3 regions of the Burkholderia seminalis genome follow, and region 1 is predicted to be linked to each of the others. Evidence: predicted binding sites of a transcription regulator. Region 1 holds the regulator's gene; each other region holds the start of a gene.
What was found. The regulator HrcA, encoded in region 1, represses chaperone genes, less so after heat shock. The targets are predictions, from matches to a motif close to TTAGCACTCNNNNNNNNNGAGTGCTAA.

Region 1 (4,096 bases):
GAAACTGACCTTTGCGATATCGGTGGTCGCGCTGGTACTCATTGCCGGCACCACCACCATCTGCCTGTCGGGAGCCGTCACCGACCGCACGACCGAATACGGCAGCGCGCGGGCGACCTTCGACCAGATGTTCAGCTCCCACCAGAAAATCTGTCGATGATGCGCCGGTCGCGCTTCGTCGGCCGGCCGTGCAGTTCGGCCGCCGGCTCGCGATACGTGCGGCGCCGCTCCAGTTCGGCGAGCCGCGCGGCCCGCCCCGCTTCCGTTTCCTGGTAAAGCGTCTGCGCGACGCTCGCCGGCCCGCGCACGTCGCACACGCCCAGCACGGCAATGTGCCAGACGATGCCGTCGATCGCAATCTCGACCTCGTCGCCGACCCGCACGTCCTTCGCCGGCTTGACCGCCGCGCCGCCGATCTTCACGTGCCCCTTGTCGACCGCATCGGTCGCAAGCGAGCGCGTCTTGAAGAAGCGGGCCGCCCATAGCCATTTGTCGATGCGCAGCTTCGCGCCCGGATCCGTGGAAATCCTGTAATTCATGTCGGCCTCCGCCGGGCCGCCCCAGGGAGGCTCGCCGCCCCGTCGGGCGGCGGCGAACCAGGCGGGCGTGAGAGTCGTTTCATCTCAGTTCACCGTCTCGGGCTGCGCGGCCTTGACCGGCCAGCCCTGCAGATTCTCGGCGACGATCTCGCCGAGCGCACCGATCCACGCGTGCGCGCCGTTCAGGCACGGAATGCGGTGGAACGTCTTGCCGCCGCCGGCGAGGAACTCGTCGCGCACTTCCATGCCGATCTCCTCGATCGTCTCCAAGCAATCGGCCGTGAAACCGGGACAGAACACGTCGGCCCGCCGCACGCCGGCCTCGCCGAACTCGCGCAGCGTCGGCGCCGTGTACGGCTGCAGCCATTCGGCCTTGCCGAAACGCGACTGGAACGTGACGCGGCACTCGGTCGTCGACAGCCCGAGCGCGGCCATCAGCAACGCGCCCGTCTGCTGGCACTGGTCGTGATACGGGTCGCCGAGGTCGAGCGTGCGCTTCGGCACGCCGTGGAAACTCAGCACGAGCTTGTCGCCGGCCGCGAAGTCGGGCCGGCCGTGCTGTGCCCAGTACTGGCGCACCTGCTCGGCCAGCGCGTGGATATAGGCCGGATGGTCGGCGTAGTGCCGCACCGTGCGGACTTCCGGCTGGTTGCGCATGCGCGCGAGCGCGTCGAAGGCGGCATCGAACGCGGTGGCCGTGGTCGACGCCGAATATTGCGGATACATCGGCATCAGCAGCACGCGCTCGACGCCCGCGCGCTTGAACTGCGCAAGCGCGTGCGAAATGTTCGGGCTGCCGTAGCGCATCGCGTAGTCGACCATCACGTGATAACCGTTCGACGCGAGCAGGTGCCGCACGCTGTCGGTCTGGCGCTCCGTGTACACGCGCAGCGGCGAGCCTTCGGGCATCCAGACGGCCGCGTACTTCTTCGCGGAGGCGCGGCCGCGCAGCGGCAGGATCAGCGTGCGCAGCAGCACCTGCCAGACGGCCTGCGGAATCTCGACGACGCGCGGATCCGACAGGAATTCGGCCAGGTAGCGCCGCACGGCGCGCGGCGTGGGTGCGTCGGGCGTGCCGAGATTGATCAGCAGCACCCCGATGCGATGGGCAGCAGCGATGCTCGAAGGCGGCTCAAGATCGAAACGCATGGGCAAGAACGTGCTCGGGGCACGGGACCGGACGGCTCTCAATTATAGCGGGCCGCCCCTTGCCGTTCGGCCGACTGTCGGCGCGGGCGGCATGACGACATGATGACGGGGCGGGATCAGGCTGCCGATTGCAGGCTATTGCTGGCTCAGCGTGAGCGACAGCAGGCGCGCGGTGATGTCGACGATCGGTATCACGCGGTTGTACGCCATCCGGGTCGGGCCGATCACGCCGAGCGTGCCGACGATCTTCCCGTTCACCTCGTAAGGCGCGGTGACGACGCTCATTTCCTCGATCGGCACGAGCGTCGATTCGCCGCCGATGAAGATCTGCACGCCCTGGGCGTGGCTCGACACGTCGAGCAGTTGCAGGAGGCCCGTCTTTTGGTCGAACACGTCGAACAGCTTGCGCAGCCGCGCCATGTCGGACGACAGATCCGCCACTTCGAGCAGGTTGCGCTCGCCGGAAATCAGCACGGTGTCCTCGGTGTCGGGCACCTCGGTACTGGCCGTCACGGCCGCGTGCATCAGCGTGGTCATGTCGCCGCGCAGCTGGTCGATCTCGTCGCGCAGGCGGCGGCGCACCTCGTCGAACGACAGGCCGGCGAAATGCGCGTTGATGTAGTTGGACGCCTCGGTCAGCTGCGACGGCGAATAGTCGCGCGGCGTCGCGAGCATGCGGTTCTGCACGTCGCCCTCGGGCGTGACGATGATCAGCAGGATGCGCTTGTCGGACAGGCGCATGAACTCGATCTGCTTGAACACGTGGCTGCGGCGCGGCGTCAGCACGACACCCGCGAACTGCGACAGGTTCGACAGCACGCTCGCGGCGGCGGCGACCACCCGCTGCTGCGGCTCGCCGGCCTGCAGCGTGTGCTGCACCTGCCGCGCGACGGCCTCGGCGTCGATCGGCGCCTCGACCGTCAGCATCGTGTCGACGAACAGCCGATAGCCGCGCGGCGTCGGCACGCGGCCGGCCGACGTGTGCGGGCTCGACACGAGGCCGAGCTCCTCCAGGTCGGACATCACGTTGCGGATCGTAGCCGGGCTCAGCTCGAGCCCGGAGTAACGGGACAACGTGCGCGATCCGACTGGCTGACCGTCGGCGATATACCGTTCGATCAGGGTTTTCAGGAGGGTTCGTGCGCGAGGATCTAGCATGGTGGAAAATTTTAGCGCAACCGCGCGACCGCGGCGAGTGGCGTCGGCCACCATTGCGCGGGCCGGCCCGATCCGGCCCCGTCGGCGCACAGCCGGTTCTTTTCGTCAACGAGCTATGGTGTAATGCCGGCATGAAAACCGGTAATCAGTTCAATACTGTCGCGCTCGTCGGCCGGAGCAACACGCCCGGCATCGCCGAACCGCTCGCCACGCTGGCCGCCAGCATCGCGAAGCTCGGCTTCGAGGTCGTGTTCGAAGGTGACACCGCGCGCGAGATCGGCATCACCGGCTACCCGGCGCTCACCCCGGCCGAAATCGGGGCGCGTGCGGACGTGGCGGTCGTGCTCGGCGGCGACGGCACGATGCTCGGCATCGGCCGCCAGCTGGCGCCGTACCGGACACCGCTGATCGGGATCAACCACGGGCGGCTCGGCTTCATCACGGACATCGCGGCCGCCGACATGCACGCGCTCGTCCCGGTGCTGCTGTCCGGCAAGTTCGAGCGCGAGGAGCGCGCGCTGCTCGAGGCGCGGATCATGCGCGACGGCGAACCGATCTACCACGCGATCGCGTTCAACGACGTCGTCGTGAACCGCAGCGGCTTCTCCGGGATGGTCGAGCTGCGCGCGTCGGTCGACGGCCGGTACATGTACAACCAGCGTTCCGACGGCCTGATCGTCGCGACGCCGACCGGCTCGACCGCCTACGCGCTGTCGTCGGCCGGCCCGATTCTGCATCCGCAGCTGGCCGGCGTCGTGCTCGTGCCGATCGCGCCGCACGCGCTGTCGAACCGGCCGATCGTGCTGCCCGACGACTCGAAAATCGCGATCCAGATCGTCGGCGGGCGCGACGTCAACGTGAACTTCGACATGCAGTCGTTCACGTCGCTCGAGCTGAACGACACGATCGAGGTGCGCCGCTCGAAGCACACGGTGCCGTTCCTGCACCCGATCGGCTACAGCTACTACGCGACGCTGCGCAAGAAGCTGCACTGGAACGAACACGCCTCGAACGAAGACGACAAGGCGTCCTGACGCCGCTCCGCCCGACACCATGCTCCGTCACCTCTCGATCCGCGACTTCGTCATCGTCGCCGCGCTCGATCTCGAATTCGACAGCGGCTTTTCCGTCTTTTCCGGCGAGACCGGCGCCGGGAAATCGATCCTGATCGACGCCCTTGCCCTCGCGCTCGGCGAACGCGCCGACGCGAGCGTCGTGCGCACCGGCTGCGGCCGCGCCGACATCACGGC
Region 2 (4,096 bases), on a different replicon from region 1:
GGCGCGCTGTTCGTGCCGCGCGGGACACCACCGGCCGGCGGCTGGCCGATCGTCGCATGGGCGCACGGCACGTTCGGGATGGCCGATATCTGCGCGCCGTCGTGGTTCGGCCGCTCGTATCGCGACGTGCGCTACCTGAACGCATGGCTTCAGCAAGGGTTCGCGGTGGTCGCGACCGACTACCAGGGCCTCGGCACGCCCGGCCCGAATCCGCAGCTCAACAACCGCTCGAACAGCTACACGCTGCTCGACAGCGTGCGTGCGGTGCTCGGCGGCGTGCCGGGCCTCGCGAACGAAGTCGTGCTCGTCGGCCAGTCGCAAGGCGGCTCGGCCGTCATCGCGGCGGCAGGCTACGCGCCCGTCTACGCGCCGGAACTGGCGATCCGCGCGACCGTCGCGACCGGGACGATCTACAACGCGTCGCGTGCCACGCTCGCGTCGTTGCCGCCGTTCGAGACGGCCTACCGGCGCGATCCCGACCGCGTCGACCCGACGCTTGCGTACCAGTTCTACTCGGTGCTGTCGGCGCAGCAGATCGACCCGTCACTGCGCGCCGACGAAGTGTTGACCGACCGCGCGCTGCCGATTCTCGAGCAATCGCGCATCGGCTGCCTCGCGTCGCTCGAGGACGACGCGGCGCTCGCGCACCTCACGCACGCGAATACGGTCAAGCCGGGCGGCGATGCGCGGCTGAAAGCATGGTGGGACGACTACCTGAAATATCCGACACTGAAGCTCGCCACCCCCGTCTTCATCGGCGCGGGCGCGGACGACGGGCTGGCGCCGCTCGAACTCGCGCTGGCGAAGGACGCGTGCGCGGCGGGCACGACGGTCGAGGCACACCTGTACGCGGGCCGCGAACACAACGGCACCGTGAACGTGTCGCTCGCCGATTCGATTCCGTTCGTGAAGCGCGTGCTCGCCGGCGAGACGATCCACCCGATTTGCTCGCCGGTCGCCCAGCAGTCCGCGTCGCAATAGCCGGGTCCCTGCGCTTTGCACGACGACGCGAATGCTTGTGCAAATCCGTTATTGGATCGCGCCGCTGCCCGTTTTTATACTCGTCAGCACTCTCTGTTGAAGAGTGCCAGCCCAATCCGACAGATCAGCACAGGACGAAAAAATGAGCCTACGCCCCTTGCACGACCGCGTGATCGTGAAGCGACTCGACCAGGAAACCACCACCGCGTCGGGCATCGTGATCCCCGACAGCGCCGCCGAAAAACCCGACCAGGGCGAAGTGATCGCCGTTGGCCCCGGCCGGAAGGATGCCGACGGCCAGCGCATCGTGCCCGACCTGCAGATCGGCGAGCGCGTGCTGTTCGGCAAGTACGCGGGCCAGGCCGTCAAAGTGGACGGCAACGAGTTTCTCGTGCTGCGCGAGGAAGACATCGTCGCGGTCGTCAATCAATAACGGAGCGCAATCATGGCAGCCAAGGAAATCATTTTCAGCGACGTCGCACGGGCAAGACTGACCGAAGGCGTGAACATCCTCGCGAACGCGGTGAAGGTGACGCTCGGGCCGAAGGGCCGCAACGTCGTGCTCGAACGCAGCTTCGGCGCGCCCGTCGTCACGAAGGACGGCGTGTCGGTCGCGAAGGAAATCGAACTCGCGGACAAGCTGCAGAACATCGGCGCGCAGCTCGTGAAGGAAGTCGCGTCGCGCACCAGCGACGCAGCCGGCGACGGCACGACGACGGCCACGGTGCTCGCGCAGGCGATCGTCCGTGAAGGCCAGAAATACGTGGCGGCCGGGCTCAACCCGCTCGACCTGAAGCGCGGCATCGACAAGGCCGTCGCGGCGGCCGTCGACGAGCTGAAGAAGATCAGCAAGCCGACCACCACGAGCAAGGAAATCGCGCAGGTCGCGACGATCTCCGCGAACGGCGAGGAATCGATCGGCCAGCGCATCGCCGAGGCGATCGACCGCGTCGGCAAGGAAGGCGTGATCACCGTCGAGGACGGCAAGTCGCTCGCCGACGAGCTCGACGTCGTCGAAGGGCTGCAGTTCGACCGCGGCTACCTGTCGCCGTATTTCATCAACAATCCCGACAAGCAGATCGCCGAGATCGAAAGCCCGTACATCCTGCTGCACGACAAGAAGATCTCGAACATCCGCGACCTGCTGCCGGTGCTCGAACAGGTCGCGAAGTCGGGCCGGCCGCTGCTGATCATCGCGGAAGACGTTGAAGGCGAAGCGCTCGCGACGCTCGTCGTCAACAACATCCGCGGGATCCTGAAGACGGTCGCGGTCAAGGCGCCGGGCTTCGGCGATCGCCGCAAGGCGCTGCTCGAGGACATCGCGATCCTCACCGGCGGGCAGGTGATCGCGGAGGAAACGGGCCTGACGCTCGAGAAGGCGACGCTCGCCGAGCTCGGCCAGGCGAAGCGCATCGAGGTCGGCAAGGAAAACACGACCGTGATCGACGGCGCGGGCGATGCGAAGAACATCGAGGCGCGCGTGAAGCAGATCCGCGTGCAGATCGACGAGGCGACGTCCGATTACGACCGTGAAAAGCTGCAGGAGCGCGTGGCCAAGCTGGCCGGCGGTGTTGCCGTGATCAAGGTCGGCGGTGCGACCGAAATCGAGGTGAAGGAGAAGAAGGACCGCGTCGACGACGCGCTGCACGCGACGCGCGCGGCCGTCGAGGAAGGCATCGTGCCGGGCGGCGGCGTCGCGCTGATCCGCGTGCGGCAGGCGATCCGCGAACTGAAAGGCGTGAACGCCGACCAGGATGCGGGCATCAAGATCGTGCTGCGCGCGCTCGAGGAACCGCTGCGCCAGATCGTCACGAACGCGGGCGAGGAAGCGAGCGTCGTCGTCGCGAAGGTCGCGGAAGGCACGGGCAACTTCGGGTACAACGCGCAGACGGGCGAGTACGGCGATCTCGTCGAATCGGGCGTGCTCGATCCGACCAAGGTCACGCGCACGGCGCTGCAAAACGCGGCGTCGGTGGCCGGGCTGCTGCTGACGACCGATGCGACCGTGTTCGAAGCGCCGAAGGATGCGGCGCCGGCTGCCGCACCGGGCGGTCCGGGTGCGGGCGGGCCGGGCTTCGATTTCTGACGACGGGCCGTGCGCGCCGGTTCACCGGCGCGCGCAGCCGGGCAGGACGCGTAACGCGTGGCGACGCAAGTCGTCACGCGTTGTTGCATGGAAGCGGCAAAATGCGGTGGCCGGCAGGTCGAACCGGGCACCGACACACCGCTCTCACGCCTTTACGACCTTTTTACTTGCGCCGGCGAATACGTTCACTAGAATGGGTTCGCCATCCACCACCGAGCACGCGACATGCGCCTCCGAAGTCCTCGTCCTCCGAGTTGCTTTTCTGCCTGACAGGCAGGACGCCTGTGCCTCCCTCCCGAGCCATCGTCCTGCCGCCTGGCGGACGGTGCGCGCCGTAGTCCTCTCCGTGCACGCCTGAACACGACGTCGATGCGATCACCGCGCATCGGGAATGCATGCGCTCGAGCGTGTGCGCGGCACATCCTGTGCAACGAAGCGTCATCGATCCGCCGGTCCAGCTCATTTACTACGCATACCTGAATTTTATTCAGAGAAATTTCCGTTACCGGAGCCCGGTCATGTTCGAGATCGACAAGCAGTACACACGCGAATTCATCCACACCGCCTGCGGCGGCAGCAAGCAGGGTTTCCTGCCGACGAAGAACGGCAAGGTCGTGGCCGCCTGCCTTCGCGCGGACCTCAATCCGCACGCGCCCGACGTGATCCTTTGCGACGGCAGCGCGTCCGCGCGCTCGGCCGGCAGGACGCTCGCCGCGCAACGCGATGCGATTCCGGTGTTCATCAAGACGGCAACCGATGCCTACCGCTTCGTCGGCCGGTACGTCGTCAGCGAATCGCTCACGGCGCCGCTCGACTGCGCGCCTTACGTGCGCAACAGCGGCTTCACCGCCGCGCAGATCTCGCGCGTGCTCAAGCTCGAGCGCAGCTGACACGCTTGCGCGGCGCATCGCGCGCCGCGTCCCGCTCGTCTTTCATACAGGAGCAATCATGCTGGGCCTGACGTTCTGGAAACACGTGATCGGCGCGCGGACCGATGCAATCCGCGACAGCAGGACAACGGCGCACGAC
Region 3 (4,096 bases), 1.1 Mb from region 1:
CTCGTCACGCTCGCGCTGAACCTCTACACGCAAGGCATCGACCCGGGCCTCGACTTCTCCGACATCGACGCGGTGCGCCGCGTCGTCGAACGCTGCAACCAGATTCCCGTGCACCCGCGCCACCCGTACGCGGGCGACCTCGTGTTCACCGCGTTCTCGGGCTCGCACCAGGACGCGATCCGCAAGGGTTTCGCGCAGCAACGCCCCGACGCGGTCTGGGAAGTGCCGTACCTGCCGATCGACCCGGCCGACCTCGGCCGCAGCTATGACGCGGTGATCCGCGTGAACAGCCAGTCCGGCAAGGGCGGCGCGACGTTCCTGCTCGAACGCGGGATGGGCTTCACGCCGACGCGGCGCGTGCAGATCGAATTCAGCCACGCGGTGCAGACGCTCGCGGACGCATCCGGCGAGGAAGTGACGGGCGACGCGATCTGCGCGCTGTTCACGCGCGAATTCTTCGAGACCGACGGCCCGGCCGCGCGCCACGGCGGCAGCGCGCGCTGGCAGAACCGCGAGATCGCGGCGGCGCCCGCGGCCGCGACCGAGTCGGCGCCGGAGGACGCCGTGCGACGATTCGCCGCGGCCTTCGCGGCGGCGGCCGGCGCCGCGATCGACGTCGCGTCGTGCGAATCGGTGCGCGCGACGGACGGACGGTTCGCGGTATCGGTCGGCTGCCGGGTCGGCGACGCACCGCGGCGGCACGGCGTCGGCCTGCATGCCGATGCGGCGAGCGCCGCGCTCGACGCGGTCGTCAGTGCGATCAACCGATCGGCGTGGCACTGCACGGACCACCGCGCGGCGGCCTGACGGCCGCGCATCGACCGAGCGTTCAAACGTCAGCGAGCGGAACGACCGCCCGTGCGCCGCGCGATCCGCGCCGCACGGGCCAGCAAAAAGCGGCCCAGAAGGCCGCTCGATTCGGGGGCATGAAAAGGAGCGCGACGCGCGCTCATGTCTCGGTCGCGCACCGCGTCGCCTGCCACGCGAGCAGGCACCAGCGCCCCTGTTCCTCGGTGTGGACGGACGTATAGGCGATCGGGAAGACCAGGCCGCCGTTGTTCGTTTCCATCTCGATCAACGCGCGCCCGGTGACGACGCAGGTTTCGCCGCCGACCGGCAGCACGTCCTGCGACTGGATTTCGATCTGGCGATAGCGGCGGCGGCCGGCGACGATGGCATCGATGAACTGCTGCTTGGTTTCGCGTTTGCCGTTGGTGTGCACGAAGAACACCTTGTCCGACAGCAGCGCGCCGAGCGCCTCGCCGTCCCCGTCCACCATCGCCCGGAACCGATCGCGCTCGAGCGCGCGGATCGCATCGATCACCTTCGCCATCGCCTGACTCCTCGGCAACGCGCCCGCCGTGCGCGGGCGTGCGGATCAGAAGTTGTACTGCACGTAGAACTGGTGGAAATTTATACCAGGATTCGGCTCTTTGATACCCGCGTTAGACACATGTTCAAAACGGTAGCCGACCTGATACTGTTGCCGTTGGCCGAACTGTACGCCGACGCCCCCGGTCGGCGCGAACTGGAACGCGGTCGACAGCGAGAAGTTGTTCGAGATCGTCGGATGGGTCAGGAGCCGGACCCCGCCGCCCGCCTCGATGAACGGGCGAATCTCGCCCGTGCTCTTGATGAAGCGGAACAACGGCGTCACGCCGAATTCGCCGATGCTGCCGTGGACGTTGCCGCCCGTGTGCCAGTATCCGGCGTGCCCTTCGACGACGAACGCGAAGTGCCAGCCGCCGACCTGCCACCAGTTCCAGCCCGGATCCCACACGACGCCCAGGTCGCCCTTGTCGATCCCGCGCCGATCCGAAAACCCGCCGCCCGCCTGGATCCCCCATCGATCCGCGAACGCCGCACCCGATCCGCCCAGCAGGGACGCCGCCAGCAACGCATGCAGCGCAAGCCGGCTGCGGGGCCGGCGATTCTTCTTATTGTTCATCTGACACTCCAACTTTTTGGGTTGAATGGAGCCTGCCGCGACGGCCTGGCCCGAGCGAACTGAATGGTATGGTAAAGGACTTTTCGGATCGGCATCACGAAGCGAAATGGCTTGCTTCCAAAACGGCAAAAATCGAAATCGTCTACTGATTACCATCAGAAACAACGGTTTACGGAACTTCGCGTCGCGCCCCGGGTCGCAGATTAGACTATCGATTCGACTTCTTCGATAGAAAAACGGGAACTCGGATGCCCACGTCCGCTCTAAGGATTAGCACTCGTCTTCCGGGAGTGCTAAGATGGCCCACGGAATCTCATTCGAGACCGGGGGTTTGTCCCTGATTCCAAAGGAGTTTTTAGTGAGCAACGCCCTGACCCTCCCGAACACCCTGAGCCCGACGCCGGCCAAGGCCGAATCGGCAGGCTCGCTGGCGCTCGCAGCCCAATCGATGTTGCCCGGCCAGCTCGGTAACATCGACGCGTACATCCAGGCCGTCAACCGCATTCCGCTGCTGACCGCCGAAGAGGAACGCCGGTACGCAACCGAATTCCGCGAGGACAACAACCTCGACTCGGCGCGCCGCCTCGTGCTGTCGCACCTGCGTCTGGTCGTGTCGGTCGCACGCAACTATCTCGGCTACGGCCTGCCGCACGGCGACCTGATCCAGGAAGGCAACATCGGCCTGATGAAGGCGGTGAAGCGTTTCGACCCGGCGCAAAACGTGCGCCTGGTGTCGTACGCGATCCACTGGATCAAGGCCGAGATCCACGAGTACATCCTGCGCAACTGGCGCATGGTGAAGGTCGCGACGACGAAGGCGCAGCGCAAGCTGTTCTTCAACCTGCGCAGCCACAAGAAGTCCATGCAGGCGATGACGCCCGAGGAAATCGACGGTCTCGCGCAGGAACTCAACGTCAAGCGCGAAGACGTGACCGAGATGGAAACGCGCCTGTCGGGCGGCGATATCGCGCTCGAAGGGCAGGTGGAAGACGGCGAGGAATCGTACGCGCCGATCGCCTACCTGGCCGACTCGCACAACGAGCCGACCGCCGTGCTCGCCGCGCGTCAGCGCGACATGCTGCAGACGGACGGCATCGCGCAGGCGCTCGAGGCACTCGACGCGCGCAGCCGCCGCATCATCGAGGCGCGCTGGCTGCACGTCGACGACGACGGCTCGGGCGGCTCGACGCTGCACGATCTCGCCGCCGAATTCGGCGTGTCCGCGGAACGCATCCGCCAGATCGAAGCGAGCGCAATGAAAAAGATGCGCACGGCCCTCGCCGAATACGCGTAAATCCCCGGCGCTCGAGCGCGCCTCGTCGAAAACCGCTGCCCGACCGGCAGCGGTTTTTTTTCGCCCGTCTTTTTCGCGGACTTTCACGCGCTTCCGCATGCGCTTCTCTTCCCGCTTCTCTTCCCGCTTCTCTTCCCGTTTCTCCGCTCGTTTCTCCGCTCGTTTCCCTTCCCGTTTCTCCGCCGATTAATTGAGCTGATTCATCAGGTATTCGGCCATTTGCGGGCCCCTTCCGCATAACCTTGATCTGCCTCAACTTTTGCCCCCCGTTTCGCGACGGTCTGCCGCAGCGCAGCACTCGGCATCGGAAAGCAGTCCTTTTAAAATTGGCATGTCAGGCGCAAAAGGATTAAAACAGCTTCACGGCCGTCATAAATCCGACGTAAAGTCGCCCCAAATCCGACGTAAATCGATTCAGGATAATCACCTTGATCTCGATCAATAAAGAGCCTGCGCCGCCTTCCCCGCGGCCGCCCGGCACGATCGGCTGGCGCGCGCGCATCGCCGCGTGGGCACGCGGACCGACCCTCGCCCGCGACATCACCCTGGTGCTGATCGTCAAGCTGATCCTCCTGATGTCGCTCAAATACGCATTCTTCAATCATCCGCAGGCCGAGCACATGTCGCTTCCGCCTGCCGCCGTCGCCGAGAAGCTGCTCTCGGTACCGGCGCCTGCATCTACCGAGGGAGACCACCATGATAAGTAGCGATGTCGTCGATCTGTCACGTCTGCAGTTCGGCATCACGGCGCTCTACCACTTCCTGTTCGTGCCGCTGACGCTCGGCCTGTCCTGGCTGCTCGTCATCATGGAAGCGGTCTACGTGATGACCGGCAAGCAGGTCTACAAGGACAT

Region 2: a site for HrcA is predicted at 1,065-1,091, ahead of WJ12_RS22755 (co-chaperone GroES). Genes of this name have one in related genera too.
Region 3: a site for HrcA is predicted at 2,219-2,245, ahead of rpoH (RNA polymerase sigma factor RpoH). Genes of this name have one in related genera too.

What each region holds. Positions count from the first base shown of each region.
Region 1 is NZ_CP013398.1:744,955-749,050, reverse strand. Features, by position in the region: gene WJ12_RS36295 (hypothetical protein) at 1-160, shown strand, start outside; gene WJ12_RS03345 (RNA-binding S4 domain-containing protein) at 132-539, opposite strand; gene hemH (ferrochelatase) at 624-1,688, opposite strand; gene hrcA (heat-inducible transcriptional repressor HrcA) at 1,824-2,846, opposite strand; gene WJ12_RS03330 (NAD kinase) at 2,978-3,880, shown strand; gene recN (DNA repair protein RecN) at 3,900-4,096, shown strand, end outside.
Region 2 is NZ_CP013400.1:451,794-455,889, reverse strand. Features, by position in the region: gene WJ12_RS22760 (lipase family protein) at 1-981, shown strand, start outside; gene WJ12_RS22755 (co-chaperone GroES) at 1,124-1,414, shown strand; gene groL (chaperonin GroEL) at 1,427-3,067, shown strand; gene WJ12_RS22745 (DUF6697 family protein) at 3,586-3,957, shown strand; gene WJ12_RS22740 (hypothetical protein) at 4,016-4,096, shown strand, end outside.
Region 3 is NZ_CP013398.1:3,125,035-3,129,130, forward strand. Features, by position in the region: gene leuA (2-isopropylmalate synthase) at 1-807, shown strand, start outside; gene WJ12_RS14150 (nuclear transport factor 2 family protein) at 950-1,333, opposite strand; gene WJ12_RS14155 (acyloxyacyl hydrolase) at 1,379-1,948, opposite strand; gene rpoH (RNA polymerase sigma factor RpoH) at 2,307-3,242, shown strand; gene cydP (cytochrome oxidase putative small subunit CydP) at 3,671-3,949, shown strand; gene WJ12_RS14170 (cytochrome ubiquinol oxidase subunit I) at 3,939-4,096, shown strand, end outside.